DNA from 2 places in the Paenibacillus sp. FSL M8-0142 genome. Region 2 is predicted to be linked to the other one. Evidence: riboswitches for the same ligand, from Rfam matches in the RefSeq annotation. Region 2 holds a riboswitch; the other holds the start of a gene.
What was found. Region 2 has a riboswitch for cyclic di-GMP ahead of NSQ46_RS16195 (transglutaminase-like domain-containing protein). Riboswitches for the same ligand answer to the same signal wherever they lie in the genome.
Positions count from the first base shown of each region.

Region 1: linked by a shared signal. The riboswitch ahead of NSQ46_RS00835 (hypothetical protein) and the one ahead of NSQ46_RS16195 (transglutaminase-like domain-containing protein) in region 2 are both predicted to bind cyclic di-GMP.

Region 1 covers NZ_CP152008.1:181,675-191,169, reverse strand. Annotated here, with positions in the region: gene NSQ46_RS00865 (ABC transporter permease) at 1-1,820, shown strand, start outside; gene NSQ46_RS00860 (DinB family protein) at 2,116-2,607, opposite strand; gene NSQ46_RS00855 (MFS transporter) at 2,963-4,180, opposite strand; gene NSQ46_RS00850 (MarR family transcriptional regulator) at 4,173-4,601, opposite strand; gene NSQ46_RS00845 (hypothetical protein) at 4,851-5,096, shown strand; gene NSQ46_RS00840 (aspartyl-phosphate phosphatase Spo0E family protein) at 5,215-5,436, opposite strand; gene NSQ46_RS00835 (hypothetical protein) at 6,093-6,641, opposite strand; cyclic di-GMP riboswitch class I at 6,798-6,892, opposite strand; cyclic di-GMP riboswitch class I at 7,161-7,255, opposite strand; gene NSQ46_RS00830 (FMN-dependent NADH-azoreductase) at 7,454-8,068, opposite strand; gene NSQ46_RS00825 (MFS transporter) at 8,123-9,484, opposite strand.
Region 2 covers NZ_CP152008.1:3,492,704-3,502,198, forward strand. Annotated here, with positions in the region: gene NSQ46_RS16185 (TetR/AcrR family transcriptional regulator) at 135-722, opposite strand; gene NSQ46_RS16190 (collagen binding domain-containing protein) at 1,042-4,617, opposite strand; gene NSQ46_RS16195 (transglutaminase-like domain-containing protein) at 4,908-5,708, opposite strand; cyclic di-GMP riboswitch class I at 5,722-5,809, opposite strand; cyclic di-GMP riboswitch class I at 5,872-5,958, opposite strand; gene NSQ46_RS16200 (DinB family protein) at 6,110-6,646, opposite strand; gene NSQ46_RS16205 (YafY family protein) at 6,711-7,643, opposite strand; gene NSQ46_RS16210 (DUF896 domain-containing protein) at 7,771-8,007, opposite strand; gene NSQ46_RS16215 (fumarylacetoacetate hydrolase family protein) at 8,144-9,028, opposite strand; gene NSQ46_RS16220 (M81 family metallopeptidase) at 9,120-9,495, opposite strand, start outside.

The DNA.
Region 1 (9,495 bases), 3.3 Mb from region 2:
CATCCATGGATGAAGTGAAGGGCTCGGTGAAAGGAGCCGCCGGACTCGGGGCCGCCTCGGTGCTGCTGGTAGCAATTGTCGCCATCTTCCTGCTCTACGCCAATACGATATTCATCAAACGCCGAAGCAAGGAGATCGGGCTGTTCCAGCTGATCGGGCTCACCAAGGGAAAAATCTTCAGGATCCTGAGCGCGGAAAATCTGATCCTGTATTTCGGCTCGATGGTGATTGGCGTTCTTGCCGGCTTCGCCGCTTCCCGGCTGATCCTGATGATTCTGTTCAAGGTGACCGGCGTCGAAAGCGAGGCCACCCTTAGATTTTCCAGCCAAGCCTTGATCCAGACGGCCATCGTATTCGCCGCCATCTACATTCTGATCATGGTCATGAATTTCACATTCATTAAGGGACAGAGCATCCTGTCGCTCTTCCGGGTCGTATCGACCACCGAGAACCGCGTCCGGAAAATGTCGGTTGGCGAGATGATTCTCGGGCTGCTCGGCGTCGGGCTCATCCTGGTCGGTTACTATGTATCCACCAAGCTGTTCAGCGGTGATTTCACAAACATGAATGAATTGTTTATGGCGATGGTCTTCATTCTTGGGTCGGTCATTATCGGAACCTACCTGTTCTACAAGGGATCGGTCAGCTTTATTTTCAATCTGATCCGCAAGAGCAAGGGCGGGTATCTGTCGGTGAACGAGGTGCTCTCGCTCTCCTCGATCATGTTCCGGATGAAGTCGAACGCCCTGCTGCTCACCATTATCACAACCGTCTCAGCGCTCGCCATCGGGCTGCTGTCGCTAAGCTACATCTCGTATTATTCGGCGGAGAAGTCGGCGCAGCAAAGCGTTCCGAATCATTTTGCCATCGCGGTACAGGACGATCTTGCAGCCTTCACGCATGCGCTTGCGGAGGCGGATATTGAATTCAAGCAGACCGATCGGGACGTGATTCAGGTGGACGTCGACGTCTCCAGGATTATCGGTTCCAGCTTTGAAGAAACGGGACAGACCGGCTCCATGATCATCGGGGTCATCAGTGATGAAGGAATTAAAGACGTGGACCTATCCCCGGAAGAAACGCTGTTTACGGGTTCAAGCGATGCGATCCAGCAGTTCATGTCCATTCAGGCCACAGGACAGATTGAGCTTAGCGGAAGCAAGGAGAGCATTCCGCAACAGCTGATCGGAACGAACAAGGACTCCTACATCTCGGTTAATTTTTCCAACGGCGGCCTGCCGACCGCCATTGTCGACCAAACCGTATTTGAACGGTTAATGCAGGATCTCGATCCCAAGATCCAGAAGGGAACGACTGTCTACCATGGCATCGATATCGTAGATCCAGCGGCCATCAATCAGGCGAACCAAGTATACATGGATCTGGGGATTGGGGAACATCCCGGTAATTTCTCCCAAATCGGGATGATCACGGACCAGAAGATCAACATGGGGCTAATCATGTTTATCGTTGGCTTCCTTGGCCTAACCTTCCTTATTACTTCCGGTTGTATCCTGTACTTTAAGCAGATGGATGAAGGCGAGGAAGAGAAGCCGACCTACACGATTCTGCGTAAGCTCGGGTACACTCAGGGAAATCTGCTCCGGGGCATTCAGTTCAAGCAGCTCTTTAACTTCGGCATTCCGCTGATTGTGGGATTGTCGCACAGCTACTTTGCGGTTAAATCGGGCTGGTTCTTCTTTGGAACCGAACTTTGGACTCCAATGGTTATCGTCATGCTGCTGTACACGGCGCTGTATTCCATCTTCGGCCTGCTGTCCGTGATGTTCTACAAGCGAGTCATTAAAGAGGCGCTTTAAGTAGGGGAACAATATACAAGCAAGTTTGAGGGTTCTTCGAGCGTCTGGGTTTGTTCAAGTTAATAGAATGAAGAAGGTTAGCTAAATCATATAGAAAGCCAGTTTCGGTTGAGCCCGAAGCTGGCTTTATTTTCGCTTGAAGGTTCATTTTTTCAAGTTAAGAATCATTAGAAGCGGAGCGTGCCCTTTATCCCCTGACTTCAGCAAACGAAATGGGATTAGAGGAAACCCGGGGATAAGAGGGATCGGAAGTACAATCCGCATGTGCAGTGCTGAGAACACCCCTCCTCTAACATTACCAATCCAGCGCCCTGCAGCTCTTCTGCAGCTTGCGGATGTAAACAATCTGGCCGATATGATAAGCATTATGTGTTGCAGCGTTGCTGATGATCTCCCACCACTTGGCCGGCTCCGGAAAACCGCTAACATCCTTCTCCAGGGTATCCGCAGACTCGGACAGCAGCGGCTGCCATCCTAGTAAAACCTCCAGCAGTCGTTTCCTTAGCTCGGCAAACGTCACATGATCCGGAAGGAGAAGGCTGAGATTATTGTCTTCAATTGCAGGCACCGCATCCATACGTTCTTCCCTGTACCGGGTCTGCCACGTTTCATTCCAATAGAGCAGATGCTGAACGATCTCTGCAATGCTGTGACTGTCGTTCGCCGGCGTCCAGAACGCCTCGTCCTCCGTCAGATCCCGGGTGGACTGCTGGAAGGGAATATACCAGCTCGGATCATTCGCACCCGCGAGCAGCTGATTTCTTAACACGTCACTTGCATGCGCCATAAATGCCTCACTCCTCCACGAAAAAATAAATGAGACGCACAGACAATCATTATTCATTGTATAACAGGTCATGTGTGCGGAGATCGGATGAAACGACTATAAACGTTTTTTCCTGAAGAGCTACCACTTAAGCCACAACCCCCTTGTTTACTTTCCTTATGCATCCCGGTTAGGACATGGGGTACAACAGAAAAAGCCTGCAGATCTGCTCCTTACGGAGGTTAATCTACAGGCTTAAGACGGCTCTAAGTGGGCCAGAGAGTGTTTAATGGCGAGCGTCTGGAACTGGAACCTTGTCGTGCCAAATCCAAGGCCAAGGAGCCGTCACCTAAGCTTCTCTGAATACGAATCTTGGTTAGGCAGCCGTTCGGGCAGCCTTCTCTCGGCTTTCTCGTTTCCCGACGAGGAAATAATACAGAATCACCGACAGCGCCAGCAGGACCGCTATGGTCATGTACATGCCCCGGAACCCTGCCAGCGGCGTAAGGAAGCCAAGAAGGAGCGGACCGAACCCGATGCCGACGTCCACAAAAATGTAAAAGGTCGATGTTGCAAGACCGATCCGGTGCGCCGGAGAGCGTTTAATGGCGAGCGCCTGGGAGCTGGACTGTGTCGTGCCGTATCCGAGGCCTACGAACACCGCGGACAGCAGAAGGGTTATTCCATGATGTGCCAGACCGAGCAGCAGGATCCCGATCGCAAAGGATACGATAGCCGGATACATCACAACATTCGCTCCCCGGTGGTCAAACCAGCGTCCGGTAAACGGCCGGGACAGAATCACCACGATCGCATACACGATGAAGAAGTAGGTTGCCGCTTCCACCAGCCCGATTTCCCCCGCAAAGATCTTCAGGTACGACAAAATGCTCGAATATCCAAAGCCCATCACAAAGCTTATGATCGAAATCGGAAGCGCCTTGAGCTCAATGAAGTTGGATAGCCGGAAGCCCTTCATCTCCCGTGCCTGTTCGGCGGTGAGCACCAGCTTCGGAATGCGCATGAATAACGAGGATACCAATGAGAGCACGCCCAGGATTGCACAAAGGACAAAATTGCCTGTCATGGAGGCATGCTCCAGAATCATAAGTCCGATGAAAGGGCCGATTGCCGATGCAATGATGATGCTGACACCATAATAACCTGTCCCTTCACCCCTTCTCGAGTTTGGAATCAAGCTCGCGGCAATCGTGCCGGTCGCGGTAGAGGCCAGCGCGAAGGCCAGGCCGTGGAGGAAACGGACGATGAGCAGCACCGCTAAGCTGTTAATGATGAAATACAAACCGATTAAGACGCTGAATGAGACCAATCCGGTCAACAGCAGCGGTCTTCGTCCGACCCTCTCGATAATGCTGCCTCCGATCAGCCGCCCGATCAGCGCCCCCACCACGAAGATACTGGAAGCAAAGCCGGCCATTCCAGTCGATGCATGGAATTCCTCAGCTGCATAAGTGGGCATAATAACAACCAATAGATAAAAACAAAGAAAGAGCAGGAAATTGACGCCGAACACAATCAAAAAGTCCTTGCTCCATAAACGATCTTGGGAGTTTTCTTGCTGCAAGTTAATCACCTTTTCTTATAATGTTATCCCTGACTGTCTCCATGACACGGATGACGCTGGCTTGTTCCTCAGCGGAGACACCTTCCATAATCTCCATCTCGTAGTCATCGAATAATTGACGAATCTGCAACGCGACATCGATGCCCTTACTTGATAAACGGATTCGCTTCTCCCGCTTGTCCGATGCCGGGATCTGCTCCACATAACCCAGCTTGATCAATGCGTTCACCGTTCTAGTCACCGTGGGCTTCTCTACATACAAAACTTTGGACAATTCCACCAAGGTCATCGATTGGTTCGCGTCCAGATAATACATGATCGACCACTGGGCATAATACAGCCCAAAAACCTCGAGCCGCCGGTTCAGTTCATTGACGAACGGGCGGTACAGTCTGAAGTACTGCTGAAAAAAATGTCGGTGGGTGCTCATGGGGAAACCTCCATCCAATTGGTTACTCAAGGTAACTATTTGATTATAGAGTAGTGTTCCGAAAATGTCCAGACATAATGTCTGGTATTCTGATCCTTTTACTCGACGATGCATCAGTTCACCTAACAATGCCCATCGACCGTTTTTCAACACAGGTTATTCAGAATATATTCAGATTTATATGATTTAATTGGTATATTCCATCCGTCTTCTAGACAGATATTACAGGATTTGTGTGGTGAGGATGAATTGACGTTATCGGAAATACAACAAGAAGCGCTGGAACAGGCCAAGAAGCATGGGAGACTTGTCCGCTGGAAGAAAGGCGGATACTGGACGTATGATGGTGTCTTGACGAAGGCAAGCGGTGATTCGCCATCTGTACCCAACTTGGAATGGTATTGCCGAACCAATACGATTTTCGCGCTTGTTAGGCGCGGGTACATTACAATGGATAATTGGAGCAGCTGTTCGCTCGTACAGAAAAATGATTGAATCCAAGCACCTGACTTGAAATGGCTTCCCTTAAAGCTGGAAGCACCATATCTTTAAGCAAATAACCCCAGAAGGTCGAGAATCGACATCCGGGGTTCTATTTTTTATGGAGGACTTATTACTCATGGCTTGGTTTATTTAACTTTGCGCACTTTCTATTGATCTCTTCCTCATGGCTTTTTAATTCCATGTAACGGACAATCAGCTTATCGAACGACTGCGAAAGTGCGACAACATCTTGATGTACGAATTCAAGACTGCCGGCCATTCGCTCAAGTTCCCTCCTGAGATATTCGAGCTCGTCGGATACATGCTTCAGTTCGTTCTCTATAGAAACCATCACATCCACCCACCCCCGTCGTAGCAAGTGATTTATGACAGCTGCCAACGTTTTTGCGGCAAACCTTCTCAAACAGAGAGTTGATCGCTCATTCCTAAACGAACAAACCGTTAAAGCATGCTCCTCTTCATGAAATGTTGAAGGCTACCCGATTCAGTTTCTGCAGCGGCGTCAGGTCAGCAGGGTTATCTAAAATAAACAGTTCCCTATTCAATCGTTGTCGCATGGCGGATCAGAGGTTTCCGTCGTATTCGGCCAATTGCAGGGATCGTGGTTGCATATGAGCGTCCACAACAGCCTCTGCAGCTTCGCGTCACCACCCTTTCGACGGGTTTGCGATAGATTGTACGAATTATGAATTAGGTTTAAATTTTAACTATCTGTCATCAGTGGCTTGCCTATAATTATAAAATTTTACTTTAATAAATAAAATACCCATAATTGGGTAATTAGTGCTTATGTATTGCCTATATCTTCATGTAAATTTTCTTAGGAATGCCCCTTTATGATTGACTCTCGTTTTGGCGTATATCTTTTTGATGAAAGTACGGACCGTGCTTTGACTGATTCCATAAATATCCGCAATTTCAGGCACGTTTTTATTTTCCAGCCATTCGTAGGCGATTTCTTTCTCGCGGTTTGTTAATTCATATTGGTCAAAGAGTGAGTAGGTCAGCTCTTTTTGTAGCATGGGATCCTTTTGGGGTAACTTTTTCTTCAATATTTTTGGCCAGATGTTCAATGAGGGGCAGTACAAATGTAACCTCGTGAAAGTAATGAAAACAGAGGCTGAGGTAGCCTATAATAACATGATTTATTCGTATTGGCGTGCAAACGCAGGACAGCTCTGCAAACAATTTATTGCTGTGCTCGGCGCCGATTACGACTGAGACCGATTGATTTTCCATGGATAACGCAATGGCATTGATTCCCGCCTTGTTCATAGCAGAAGATGTTCCGATTTTCAAATGATTTCTTTCAAAATAACCTTTTAACAGCTCCGTCCCGCAATAATCGATAACGGTTCCCTCTGGGTCCGCAATCACAAATAAATAAGGTATAGACAGCAAATCGTTCATATTCCTGGTTTCCTCTTGCAACAGATACAGGATTTCTTTTCGCTCGATCAGCCTTTCTTTAATTTCAGAGATGCTGAGGATATTAGGAAAATGATCGTTTACTTTCAGCAATGTTCTTTGGCCCATTATTTTCCCTTCTTCCTTGTTAAGAATAAGTGATTAATAATGAAATCGATCTCCTATTTATCGCCGCTGTGAAGATTCGGTAGCTCTTAGCGAAAAATAAAAAACCTCCATCCATGAAGATTACCATAGCAAAATAGGACGGAGGCTTCCGTCGTATTCGGCAACTGGCTGGCATCACGTATCTTAGCAGATTCGCATTAGCCCCTATAGCTTTGCGTCGCCACTTTTCAGTGGGTTTGCTATTATCGTACGAAACGATTCGATTGGTTTGCTGTCAAAGACGCTGCCGCATGAATATTCCTTGTTATCCGCTGAGAGTTGAACTGCTGTAGTTATACCGCGCTGCGGGAAATCATGTTCCGCATCATTCACCTCCTTTCAGGCAATTGACCGTAACTTTTAAGGAACAGGCAGTTACTGCAGGAGCCTCCCTATAAAAATTTGTGAACAACAAATAGCCTCCGTCAGCTTGTAGACATAGGTAGTAACTAGCAAGAAGTGACGGAGGCTTCCGTCGTATTCGGCAACTGGCTGGCATCGCGGTTCTATGCAGAACCCCATTAGCCCCTATAGCTTTGCGTCGCCACTTTTCAGTGGGTTTGCGATTATCGTACGAACGATTCAATTGTCGAAAGATACAACATATAGTTCTGAATGAATGACCTAATCAAACTATAACTTACATTGTTTTTCATTGAATATAGGCTTCATGACTCAAATTCCCGACAATTACCTGCTGAATTTTGTAATTTTTTGTCACAAAGTAACTAGCAGAGCGTGTAATATGTCAAAATAACCAGCTTCTCCATGATTTAAAAAAGCTTTGCCGCTTCGGCTGCCCGCCGAAGGCCTTCCTCAATGATTTCCTCGCTTCGATCCCGGAATTGATTATGCCCCTCAATGATAATCGTAGTAATGTCGGTAATCCCGAACACGTTGAGATGATTTTTTACGAAGCTGACCGCCATCTCGGATGGATCGCCCTCCGCATAGATCCCGCCTCTAGCATTCAGCAGTGCTGCTTTTTTGTCACCCAACAGACCGACCAAGCCCTGCTCCGTATATTTGAACGTTTTACGCGGATGATGCATGTAGTCCAGGTAGGCATGCAGCACTGCAGGAACCGTCAGATTCCAGAGCGGGAAGGCAAACACCAATTTGTCGGCGGCAAGAAATTGCTCCAAGTGCCGGTTGACGATGTCCCGAACGGCCTGCTCTTCCTCCGAAAGCTCCATGCTCATGGCTGACTTGAAATTCCCGCTAATCATAATGTCGTCCAGAAGGGGAATGCGTTCCCGGTACAGGTCGACCTCAACCACCGCATCATTCGGATGTGCCTCGCGGTAGCTATTGAAAAATGCGTCGTATAATCTGCTTGTGACGGCCCCTTGGCGGTTGTTGGCTTTAATGAATAAAGTGGTTGTCATTAGAATCTCCTCCTATATTTTGTAATCAAAGTGAATGGACTCAAAGCTGCGATATCAGCTTCCCGCCGCTCTTATATGACCGTGCTCCGTTTTCCCGAACCTTAGGGAATAGAAAATCAGCATGGCGAGCAGCAGCCCGGCTAGCACCAGATAAATATTGCTGTAAATTTGTCCCTTGGCATAGGCATACAAGGGGTTCCACGATACCCCGGAGCGGATATCCAGCATTGTTCCGTACACACCGGAAGCGATCCCGGCCGAAATAAAATTCAGCATCTGCATCAGCCCCATTCCGATGCCGGCCTGCTCTTTCGCTAAGCTGAGGGAGACGGAATTGGATAGTGCAATCATCCCGAACGTCTGCCCGACATTGCCTAGAATCAGGAAGAACGCAACCGCGACGGCTGAAATGGCGGAGAACGTGGATAAGAGTACAAAGCACGCGACCAACATAATCATGCCGGTTAGAAACAGATACGTGTTCCCTTTGGCATCGGCCAGCTTCCCCCCTGTCTTCCCGAGCAGAGCGGAGGCCGCGGCGGCCGGCACCATGACAAATCCGATCCAACCTGGAGGCAGCGCATGAATCTCTGCCAGCAGCAACGGGCTTAGAAAATGCAGCGCAAAGGCCGCGCCGCTGAACAGAAACATGATGACAAGCCTAACCGAATACTCTCGATTCCGGAACAAAACCGGGCTCACGAACGGGACGGATGCACGATGAATCCGGACAATGAACAACGCGGCTACCAGCAGTCCGGCTAGCGGAAGCCACCAGATTCCGTTCGTTATTCCCAGCAGCAGACAAGTGATCGCGACAGCCAGCAGGCCGCCTCCCAGCAGGTCGAATGATCCTGGCACCTGAGGGTCTTCGTCCTTCAGATATTTCCGGTAAAAAGGAAGCGTGATGAGAATCAGCAAAGGGATGCTGAACAGCCAGCGCCAATGAGCAAAGCCGGCCACTAGCGAGGACACCACCGGCCCAAGCGCGCTGCCGATGGACAATCCAATAAAGGCTGTCGCCATGGCTGCTCCTCTTCGCTCCGGCGGGAAGTAGCGAATCGGTATAAGCGTTGCCGCCGCCGGTATCGCCGCCGCGCCGATCGCCTGAAGGCATCTTGCAGCCAGGACCATCCAGAATGCCTGGGAGACGAGGCCGACCAGAGAGCCGGCCGCGAACAGCAGCAGACCGAATGACAGCAAATTTTTGAGCTGGTAGCGTTCGGTCAGCTTCCCGTACAGAACCGTGCCGATCCCGTACAGCAGGGAATACGAGGAAGTTACCCAGCTAACCTGAGCGGTGCTCAAGCTGAATTCCTCTCGCATGTCCGGCAGGACAAAGTTAAACATCAATCCGCTCATAGCGGACAGACACAGCGTGAACATGAGGACACGCATCAGCTTCCGAGTCTCCATTAGAGCTTCAC
Region 2 (9,495 bases):
TAATATGCGCAATATTATAGACCAATCGATCTAATATATGCGCGATTGTAGACTTGAATAATCCAAAATGATCGCCATTACGGACTGATCATTCTATTATTCGCATGAATAAATGAAGCGCGAAAAAGGACGCTTCATTTATGATCAAGTACAGATAGAGTAACTGCAGCAACTTGTTCGATGACGAGAGGGTCGTCCGTTAATTTTGCTACTTGCGTCAGTGCATAACGCGAATGATATAAATATCGTGCCAGCGAGCGAAGATCCTGATTCAATCCTAACTCTCCCTGCTCTTGGCCACGGGCTAATGCCTCGTATAGCGCTTGCTCCAAACGAATCTTATCTTGCTCGAAAATCTGTGCAATCTCGGGATCATGAGGTACCTGATCAATTGCGCTATGCAGAATTAGGCACTCCTTGCGGCGCTGCTCATCCTTCAATGTATCGACGATAATCGCAAAGATTTCGGCAATCGTATCCTTGACAGAGCCTGGTTGAGCCAAATGGGCGATGACGGCAGACGATTTCTCGTCCAGGTAATACTTAACCGCTTTGATAAAGAGATCTCGCTTCGTTCCGTAGGTGTCATACAAGCTTTGTCTCGCTATACCCAATCCTTCGAGCAAAAGCTGCAGTGACGTGCCCTCATAACCGTAATGACCGAATACTTCCATAGCCTTATGTAGGACCAATGTCGTGTCAAATTCTTTGTTCCTTGCCAATTTTCGTCTGCCTCCTTCACTCCCATAATACTATCGTTATCGGATTATTCAGTCAAGAATGAAGGTTCAAGAAAACGACTTTCCAGACCGTTCGGTCTATATTAATTAAAAAAATACCATTGCTTCAACTATATTGTCTTATTAGCACCTCCTTTTGATGGCTTCATCATATCAATTATAGATCGTTCAGTCAATAATAAATCATAAAATTTTCTTCTCGAACTTTGCCGTTCAGTGCTTAAGCATATGACGGGATGCTGCAAGAAATAAAGCTCTCCCTGCCCAGGTTACTGGACAAGAAGAGCCGAAGTACAACGTGCTATTGTTTCATGTTCATCCGTTTGCGACCTAACCATACACCGAAAGCGATCAGCCCGAGACCCGCCAAATAGAACGGATAAGGACTCGATTCACCCGTTTTTGGAAGCATAGGAACCGTTGGCTGCGGTGTCGAAGCGTTCTCAGAAGGAGTTGGTGCTTCCGGCTTTTGAGGCTCAGGCTCGACGCCTCCTCGGGGAATATCCTCTTCGTCAATATCGACGGTAGGCGTTTCCGGCTCTGTCGGAGGTGTCTCCGGCGTTTGAGGCGTTGTTGGTTCACCTCTTGGAATGTCCTCGTCCGGCACCTCTACCTCACCGGTCGGATTGCCCGGATTACCTGGGTCTGTCGGATTGCCAGGATTCGTTGGGGTCCCCGGGTTACCTGGATCTGTCGGATTGCCTGGATCCGTTGGGTTCCCCGGATTTCCTGGGTCCGTCGGATTGCCCGGATCGGTTGGGCTCCCCGGGTAGCCTGGATCGGTCGGATTGCCAGGATCCGTTGGGTTCTCCGGATCTGTTGGATCTGTTGGATCCGTAGGCTCGCCAGGTATAACCGGCTCTTCCTTGCGGTTTGTAACGATCATTTTCTTAACATGATCTTGATTCTTGATGCTGGAGTCAATCGTTACGTCCCACTTCGCTTGCTCGATCTTATATCCTTCAGGAGCGGCCAGCTCTTCCAAAATATACTCGTCGTACAGCAGCTTTGTAAACAGGATCTTGCCTTCATCATCCGAGGATTTTACGATCGGCGCACGTTTGCCAGCTTTGTCGTAAAGCGCAAACTTGGCTCCCGCCAGCGGCTTCGTCTGTTCGTCCTGATCCACCTTCGTTACTTCCAGGCTTCCCGTTACGCCGCCTCCCGAACCTGAACCGGAGGAAGTACGGACAATAACCTCTTCCGTCGTTTCCCGGATCTCCGTCTTCAGCTGATCTCCTTCAAGAGCCACCTTATTCTGTACTGCCTCTTTATCTTCAGCAATAATGAACGACTGATATTCCAAAATATAGGCCGTAGAGATGTCATTTGTGAATTTCAACTCGAATGTCTCTTTATCACCATCAAGCCTATGGATGGTTAAGGTATAATCCTTCCCTTTAGTCAGTTCTTGGGCTTTTTCCGCTTTTCCGTTTGCATTGATCTTGGTCGCATACAAGCGGAAGGAATCCTCGATCAAGATCTGGTTCGGACTTGGATTATCGATAATTTTTGCGTTGGAAATATGCGACTGACCTTCGTTGATGCGAATTTCCCAGTCGATTTTGTTTCCGTTCTGGGAGCCGCTCTTCTTCACATATTCCCCGCCGTGAGGAATCGTTACGCTGGCGTTCCATGTTGCCTTTTTCGCGCTGCCATCGGACAGCTCCGCAGTATTATCGATTTTGTTGACAATCAATGTACCTTCCAGCGATGTTTTGAATTCAATCCAGTATGCGGATGAGATCGGGCCGACAAAGCGAATGGACAGCTTGTTGCCATTAGTTTCTGATGGTCCTGTCACTTCATATTGAGAAGCGGGAACTAGCGAGCCCTTCTGAACGCCATTCCGTCCTCCAGTCAGCTTCATTTCATAGACCTTGACCGAACCCGGAACAAGCTTCTGATCCTGCTGCAGCACATCGGTAACGATCGCTTCCTGAAGCGAATCAAGATTATAGTTCATCTTGACGTTCCACGTAATTTCTTTGCTGATCGGATTGTAGCTGCCGTCTTTACCGCCGTTATTTTTCGTATAACCATCAGCGGAGAAGCTTGCATCCCGCACAATCGGGCCTTTCACCTTGCCTTCCTCGACCCATGTCATCGAGGCTCTGTTTAAAAAGTCCCATTTGCGATCCTTCAGCCAGTTGATGTTAAACTTCGTTTCATATTCGATCGTATAGGTGGTGTCAATCTTGGAGAACTCGATGATAAAGCCTTCGCGTAAATCATTGTACTTCACCGTGTACTCGCTCGCTGGAACGACTTTACCGTCCGCTTTTACGATTACCGAATCCGGAACGAATTCAAGTCCGCCTTGCGGGAACGTATCCGTGATGACTACATTCTCCATGATGTATTTGGTGCCGTCCGGCTTTTTATCGCCATTGACGGTAATTATCCACTTCGCGGCTTTTGTGTCAAAATTGACGTTCGAGGATCCTTTTACCAGGGCACGGCTTCCGTAGCCCGGAGCCGTTACTTCCTTAGACGCTTCACCCGATACGACTTTGTTCTTGACTGCGTTCCCCTCGGAGCTCAAGCGATCGACCGGCTCCGTCTGGTAAACAATCGTATAAGGCGAATCGATATCCTTCTTGAATTGAAGCTCGAATCCGTGCTTACCTTTAGCTACAGCGGTGTATTCATCCGCTGATACCAAAGCGCTGGCATCCTTCGAATCCCCGTTATACACCTTCAGCGAATCGGCAATCCAGGAATGGTTCTCGCTAACTTGGTCTGTAATGATGGCTTGAGCGCTCGGAATCTTCTTCTCGTTGAAATTGTATTTCACCGTCCAAGTGATGATCCCTGTGTCCTTGTCCTGGCTATATGTCTTATCCAAGAAACTGCCGCGATCTACTGTTACTGTAGCCGTCGATTGGGCATTTTCCATCCCGTCGCCAGTTAGAACAGCGGTGTTCTCAAAACGGGACTGTTCGCCGACAAGCTTCGTCGAAAAGCGAATTTCGTAGGCTTTGCTGATCGTCTCGTCCAAGAATGCAAGCTCCAGTTTGCCGCCACCGCCTGTTTGGACGGTGTACTTGCCGGCATCCAGCTGATCGCCAAGAACCGCTGAGCCGTCACCGTTAACCTGCAGGTTGTATACCTCTACGGAATCCGCGATGAGCTCCAAGCCTTCAGGCATTTCATCGGTGATGACTGCGTGCTTGATTTTATTTAACGATTTGTTGATCTGAACCGACCAATCGATCCGATCTTTGCCAATCGCTTTCCCTTGCTTCTCGATCAGCTTTCCGCCTTGCGGCTTCAGGTTCACGATGACGGTCTGAACCCCGCCCTTTATCGGAATAGCAATAATGATTTCGGTGCTTCCTTTTAGAACTTCCTTCTTGAATTCAGTGCGAATTTCCAGCTTGCCGCTGATGTTGGAATGGCTCTCCACGTAATCATTGAAGGTCATCACAACCTTGCCGTTTCGGTCCACCGTAAAACGGCCAACTTCACCTTGACCGGTAACGAGCGGTGAGTCAATCTCCGTGAAGATTTCAAACTGCTGCGGCAGCTCGAAGGTAAATGAGTCTCCATTTTTGTAGTTGTGACCGTTCGGCAGCTCCCATTCGTAGCCTAGATTAACGGCTGCACCGATATCCAGGCTGCTGTCCGGATTATAAACGGCATCAATGACGGTGCCATCCATGTCGGTTAACACAACTTTGGTTAAAATGCTATCATTATTGATTTCTGATTCGGACGGGCCATAAACATCATCCGTCACTCCATACACTGAATCCTGCACGCTTACCGGTTCTGGAACATTAGTCGATGCATTGACCGTCCAGTCCGATCCTCCAAACCACGTTTGGATCATAAGCAGCAGAGCCAATACGATTCCACTTACTTTTTTCTTCATGATCTCTCCCTCAGCCTCTCCATTACCCTCAATATATTTGGTTCCGATGTCGCTTTCGCGTGCGCAAATCGAGCCAACCATCTCTCGGATCATATGCCGATAAGAGATTTGTTCGTCCATCACCTCCGCATACTTTTATTTGGCGCACGATACATTGGTGCCTGTATTTTCCTTAAGAACCAATTGAGCTTCTAGCATTGTAACGCCCGATTCTGAATATTTTCTGAATAAAAACCCGAATAAGCCTTGGACAATGGTCCAAAGCTTAAGGTTTTAGCTATAAAATTATTTTAATAATACTTGGCTGCAGAATAGCGAGATGCCTCTTTAATCATTTTGAAACCGGCACCCTTGCTCTTCCATCCCGCATCAACGGTCGTGTCGATCGTTACCCACCGCCCGTTCAGGTAAACCTCATTCCAAGCGTGGTAAACGTCAACATAATCCGTTGTCCCCATTACAAGCTTAGTCGGAATGTCCACGCTCCGCAGCATGGATGCGAACAGAGAGGCGTAATCATAACACATGCCTTTTTTCCCTGACAGCGTGCGGTCAATATCGGGAAGATAGTCCGTCAGCTCACTGGATGCGAGTGCTTTGTCGTACCGGATCGTATCGACGATATATTCGTGGATCAACTTTACTTTTTCCTCGTCGGTGTCTGCGGACCGAGTTAGCTTCTTTGCAAGCTGAGCCGCCTTGTCGCTTGAACGCCAATCGATGTTTTGTACCGAGTTCAAAAATACCTTGCTGCTATTGGTCAGTTGAAGCTTAACTTCCGCTTCTTGAACGATCTTATACTTGGTACCGTTGACCTGCTCCAGCACTTTTATGGTATAACGACCGTTTCCCATTTGCAGCGGAAAGGTCTCCTGCTGCTTGTCCGCTAAAAGCGTATATGTATACTTGTTTTGCCCTTTTGCAATCATAAGCTTCGTCTTCACGTCCGCTTTCACGTCATAGCGAACGGCGATGACTCCGCGATCAAGCTGCTCCAGATCCAGCCAATCTCCCGTTTGGGAAGCATGTACAACCGGAGCCAATACGAATAACGCAATAAACCCTACAATAGCCAACACCATGTTGCGCATACTATAAACTCCCTTCGGTAGCCAGGCTGCCATTGACGGTTCATCAAGAAGGCCCTGTGGCTTTGCGTCCTTATCTTTCGACAAGTTTGCCGTTATCGTAGTAGAGTTTTCAAAGAATTAATTGAATAAAAATCTCATATAAAAAACAAAAAAAGCATCTTCGTTCGGTAGCTGGCTGCCATTGATGGTTTATCAAGAAGGCCCTATAGCTTTGCGTCCTTGCCTTTCGACAAGTTTGCCATTTATCGTGAGTAGCTTTATGTGAGTTCATCATACCAAATATCTCTAATTCTATCAAGCAAATTTTGAGATTCATAGACGAGGATCGACAACAAAAAAACGTCTCCACTGAGACGCTCTTTTGTCAATTCCGCTTGATCATCAATCCATTAGGGGAGTCCTTAGAGGGACAGCTCCTTTTTTAACCGATCGAGCTGCAGCAGGTGGTGCCTGTAATGCATCTCTACCAGCAGAAACCACTCTTTGGCGTTTAAGGCTCCGAATCCGGGATGAGGAATCGTGATGCTGCTGTCTGCTTGACGCACAACCGGTTCCGTTCGCTTCATCCGCTCCACTACGCCCTGAAGACCTTCAACTAACTGCTCTTTGCTCGTCGGCTGCTGCGGCGTGTACTGCGGAGACGCCGGAATTCGTATCCTGACAGGAGGAAAACTTCCAAGCTCGAATACCGCCTTGCCTCTCTCCGTTTTTTCCCCAGGGGATTCGACGGCCGTTTCGTTTCCGGCCAAACATTGGTCGACATTGCGCAGATGCATATATTGAGCCGATTGAATCAAATGCATGTACATTTGCCCAATGGACCATTCCTCTTCGTTCGGCTTGATATGCAGCTCCTCCAGCTCCAGGTGTCCCAGCTCGTTTAAATACACCGCTACTGTTGTTTCAAACGCCTGCAAAGCTTCTACTGTATTTCTCATCATGATATCTCCTCTTCCATCTGGTATATACCCAATATAAAAAAACGCTCCTGACAACAGCGTGTCAGTAGCGTTTTCGTATTTTTTCAGCTTCTTCTCGAATCCGGTTACGAAAGGAATCAGGTTCCAGCACCTCCACGTCCCCACCCCAGCTGAGAATATAGGGGAGCAATTCTTCCGGCTGTCTGACTCGAAAGCGGACCAGAAGACCGTGTTCCCTTTGCTCAGAAGCTTCGATATAGAAGCTCGCGGTCTCGGTGATTTTATCGGCAATTTCCGGATTTACTTGAATCGTCACATGAACGTTACGATCGTCAGGCGGACGATATTGACTCAGCTTAAATCCTTGGGGAAGGTTAAACCTTTCCTCTAAGACCGTAACATCCCTCATGCGCGATAATCGAAAATGACGGATCTCCTGACGCAGCTCGCAGCGTGCGATCATGATCCAATTCCCTTGGACGAGCACAAGGCCATATGGAGCAACGATCCGGTCGCTCATCCGTTTTCCATCCGAATCCGGTATTTTTTTCAGGTAACGCATCCTTATCTTCCGCCGCTCCAAAATGGCACCCCGAACCTGTCCAAGCTCGTTCTCCCCCTGTCCGCCGGGATGAAGAAACTGCATCGTTTCCCGGACATCCGCTGAGGCCTCACGAATGGGTTCAGGAAGTATCGCTTCAATCTTGCTTCGAGCTGCCCTCGCAGCTGCTTTGTAGTCGCCATCCAGCCGCTGCTCAATCATATCCGTCCCCATGAGCAATGCCACCGCCTCTTCCGCAGTAAAACCAACCGGCGGCAAAAAGTAACCTTCCATTAGGGAGTACCCGTATCCTGGAGACCCAAGTATCGGAACCCCGGCTTCGCTGAGCGCTTGCATGTCTCGATATATCGTCCGCACGCTTGTCTCGAAATGGGCAGCCAAATCTTCCGCCCGCAGCACCTTGCTCCGCTGCAATTCAAGCATGATGGCGAACTGGCGCTCGGTTTTGTTCATCGTTTCTCCCCTCCGCTAGTACATAAAAACCCGGAAAACGGACAACCAACATTGTCTGTCTTCCGGGATCATAAATGGGACCTGGTCAATCATCCATATTACGGACCATTGCTTTATGAGATGAAGCTTAATTCAGCTTTGACCGATTCTGTTGCTGGGTTATTCTCAATTTTTCAGGGGTAACATCGTCACCATTCGGGTCTACAACCTTCAGGGTAGACATCGTGGAGAGAACCTGGCCCCGGATGTCTTTCAAGTATTCCTGGCGAAGCTTTTGCTGTTCGGTATATTCTTCTTGGGTCAAGCCTTCGGATTTCTGCTTGCGGCTCAGTTCATTGATTCTATGCAATGAAGGAATGGTCATCGTTATCGTTCATCCTTCCATATAATTAAGATGTAATTGTTAGTTTACTGTAAAAGGATTGAACTTGCAATAGAACCAGTCCCGGCCCTGCTGATCTGCTAATGTGCATACTCCAAAGTGGATTGCACCTGTATCGCTACCGCTCCAGCACCATCCGGTTGGTCAGTGTGCCTAGCTTCTCAATCTCGACGGTAACCATGTCACCGTCCTTCAGGTAGGCTCGTTGATCGGCAGGACGCCCAAGCATAACCCCTTCAGGTGTTCCTGTCAAAATAAGATCCCCCGGCTCCAATGTCATAAACCTCGAAACATAACTCACGATTTCATCACACGGAAAAATCATATCCGCTGTATTGGACTGCTGTCGCACCTCGCCGTTTACTTCGCAGCGGATGGCGAGTCGATTCGGGTCGCCCACCTCATCGGAGGTTACCACATACGGGCCGAGCGGCAGAAATTTGTCGCACGACTTGCCGAGAAGCCATTGCGAGGTTCGCATCTGCAAATCCCTTGCCGAAAGATCATTGGCATTGCAGTAGCCAAAAACATAATCAAGCGCGCTGCTCTTATCGACGTGTTTGGCCGTCGATCCGATGACAATCGCTAGCTCAGCTTCATAATCGACTTGATCGCTTTCGCGGGGGAGAGGGACTGCCTCCCCGTGTCCGGCCAGCGAATTGGTGAATTTATTGAACAAAATCGGATATTCGGGTATTTCGGAGTTGGTCTCCCTTGCGTGCCGAAGGTAATTCAGTCCCACACAGATGATTTTCCCCGGATGGTTCACGCACGGAGCTAACGTAAGCGCAGCTTCATCAAGAAGCTCCGTTTCCGCATCGAGTGATCTAGCCACCAAGTCTTGAAGCGCTGCCCTTGCAGCCGCTCCGCCTTTGAGGAGCTGCTCGATCGTGCTGGGCATATCGGTTTGATGCAGCGATGCCCCGGCGACATCCAGTACCCCTCCGTCCAATTTGACTCCAAGTCTATATTCTCCTTCTCGCACAAAGGTCAGCAATTTCATCGGTCCATGTTCCTTTCTTTTAAAGGATGACTTAACCCATAGTATAACATTCTATCGCGCGCATATAATTCGAACTCATCGTTCAATCCTATCATTTCTTAGTTCGAATACTTTGCGGTTCAGAAACAAATTGCAGGCAGCGCACAACCGGTGCTAACTCCTCATCCAGCGGGTAAACCGGTCGAAGGACATGCCGAAAATCAAAATGCTTCAGATTCACGCTGCAGCAGCCGGGCGAATCCACATGAATGACGCTCGTCGCCGCTTCTCCGAACGAAGCTTCCCATGCAACGGCTGACTTTACGGCAATGATCCGATAATCTCCCGGCCAAACGCCCACCGATCGCACATGGCCGATATCCCATGGCGGAATACGGTGTTCCGTCAGAATCAGCGTCAGGCTTCCGCACTGAATCAACGCCGTCCGGCCCATCGATGCAAAATGCCCCTTCATATAAGGACCTGCA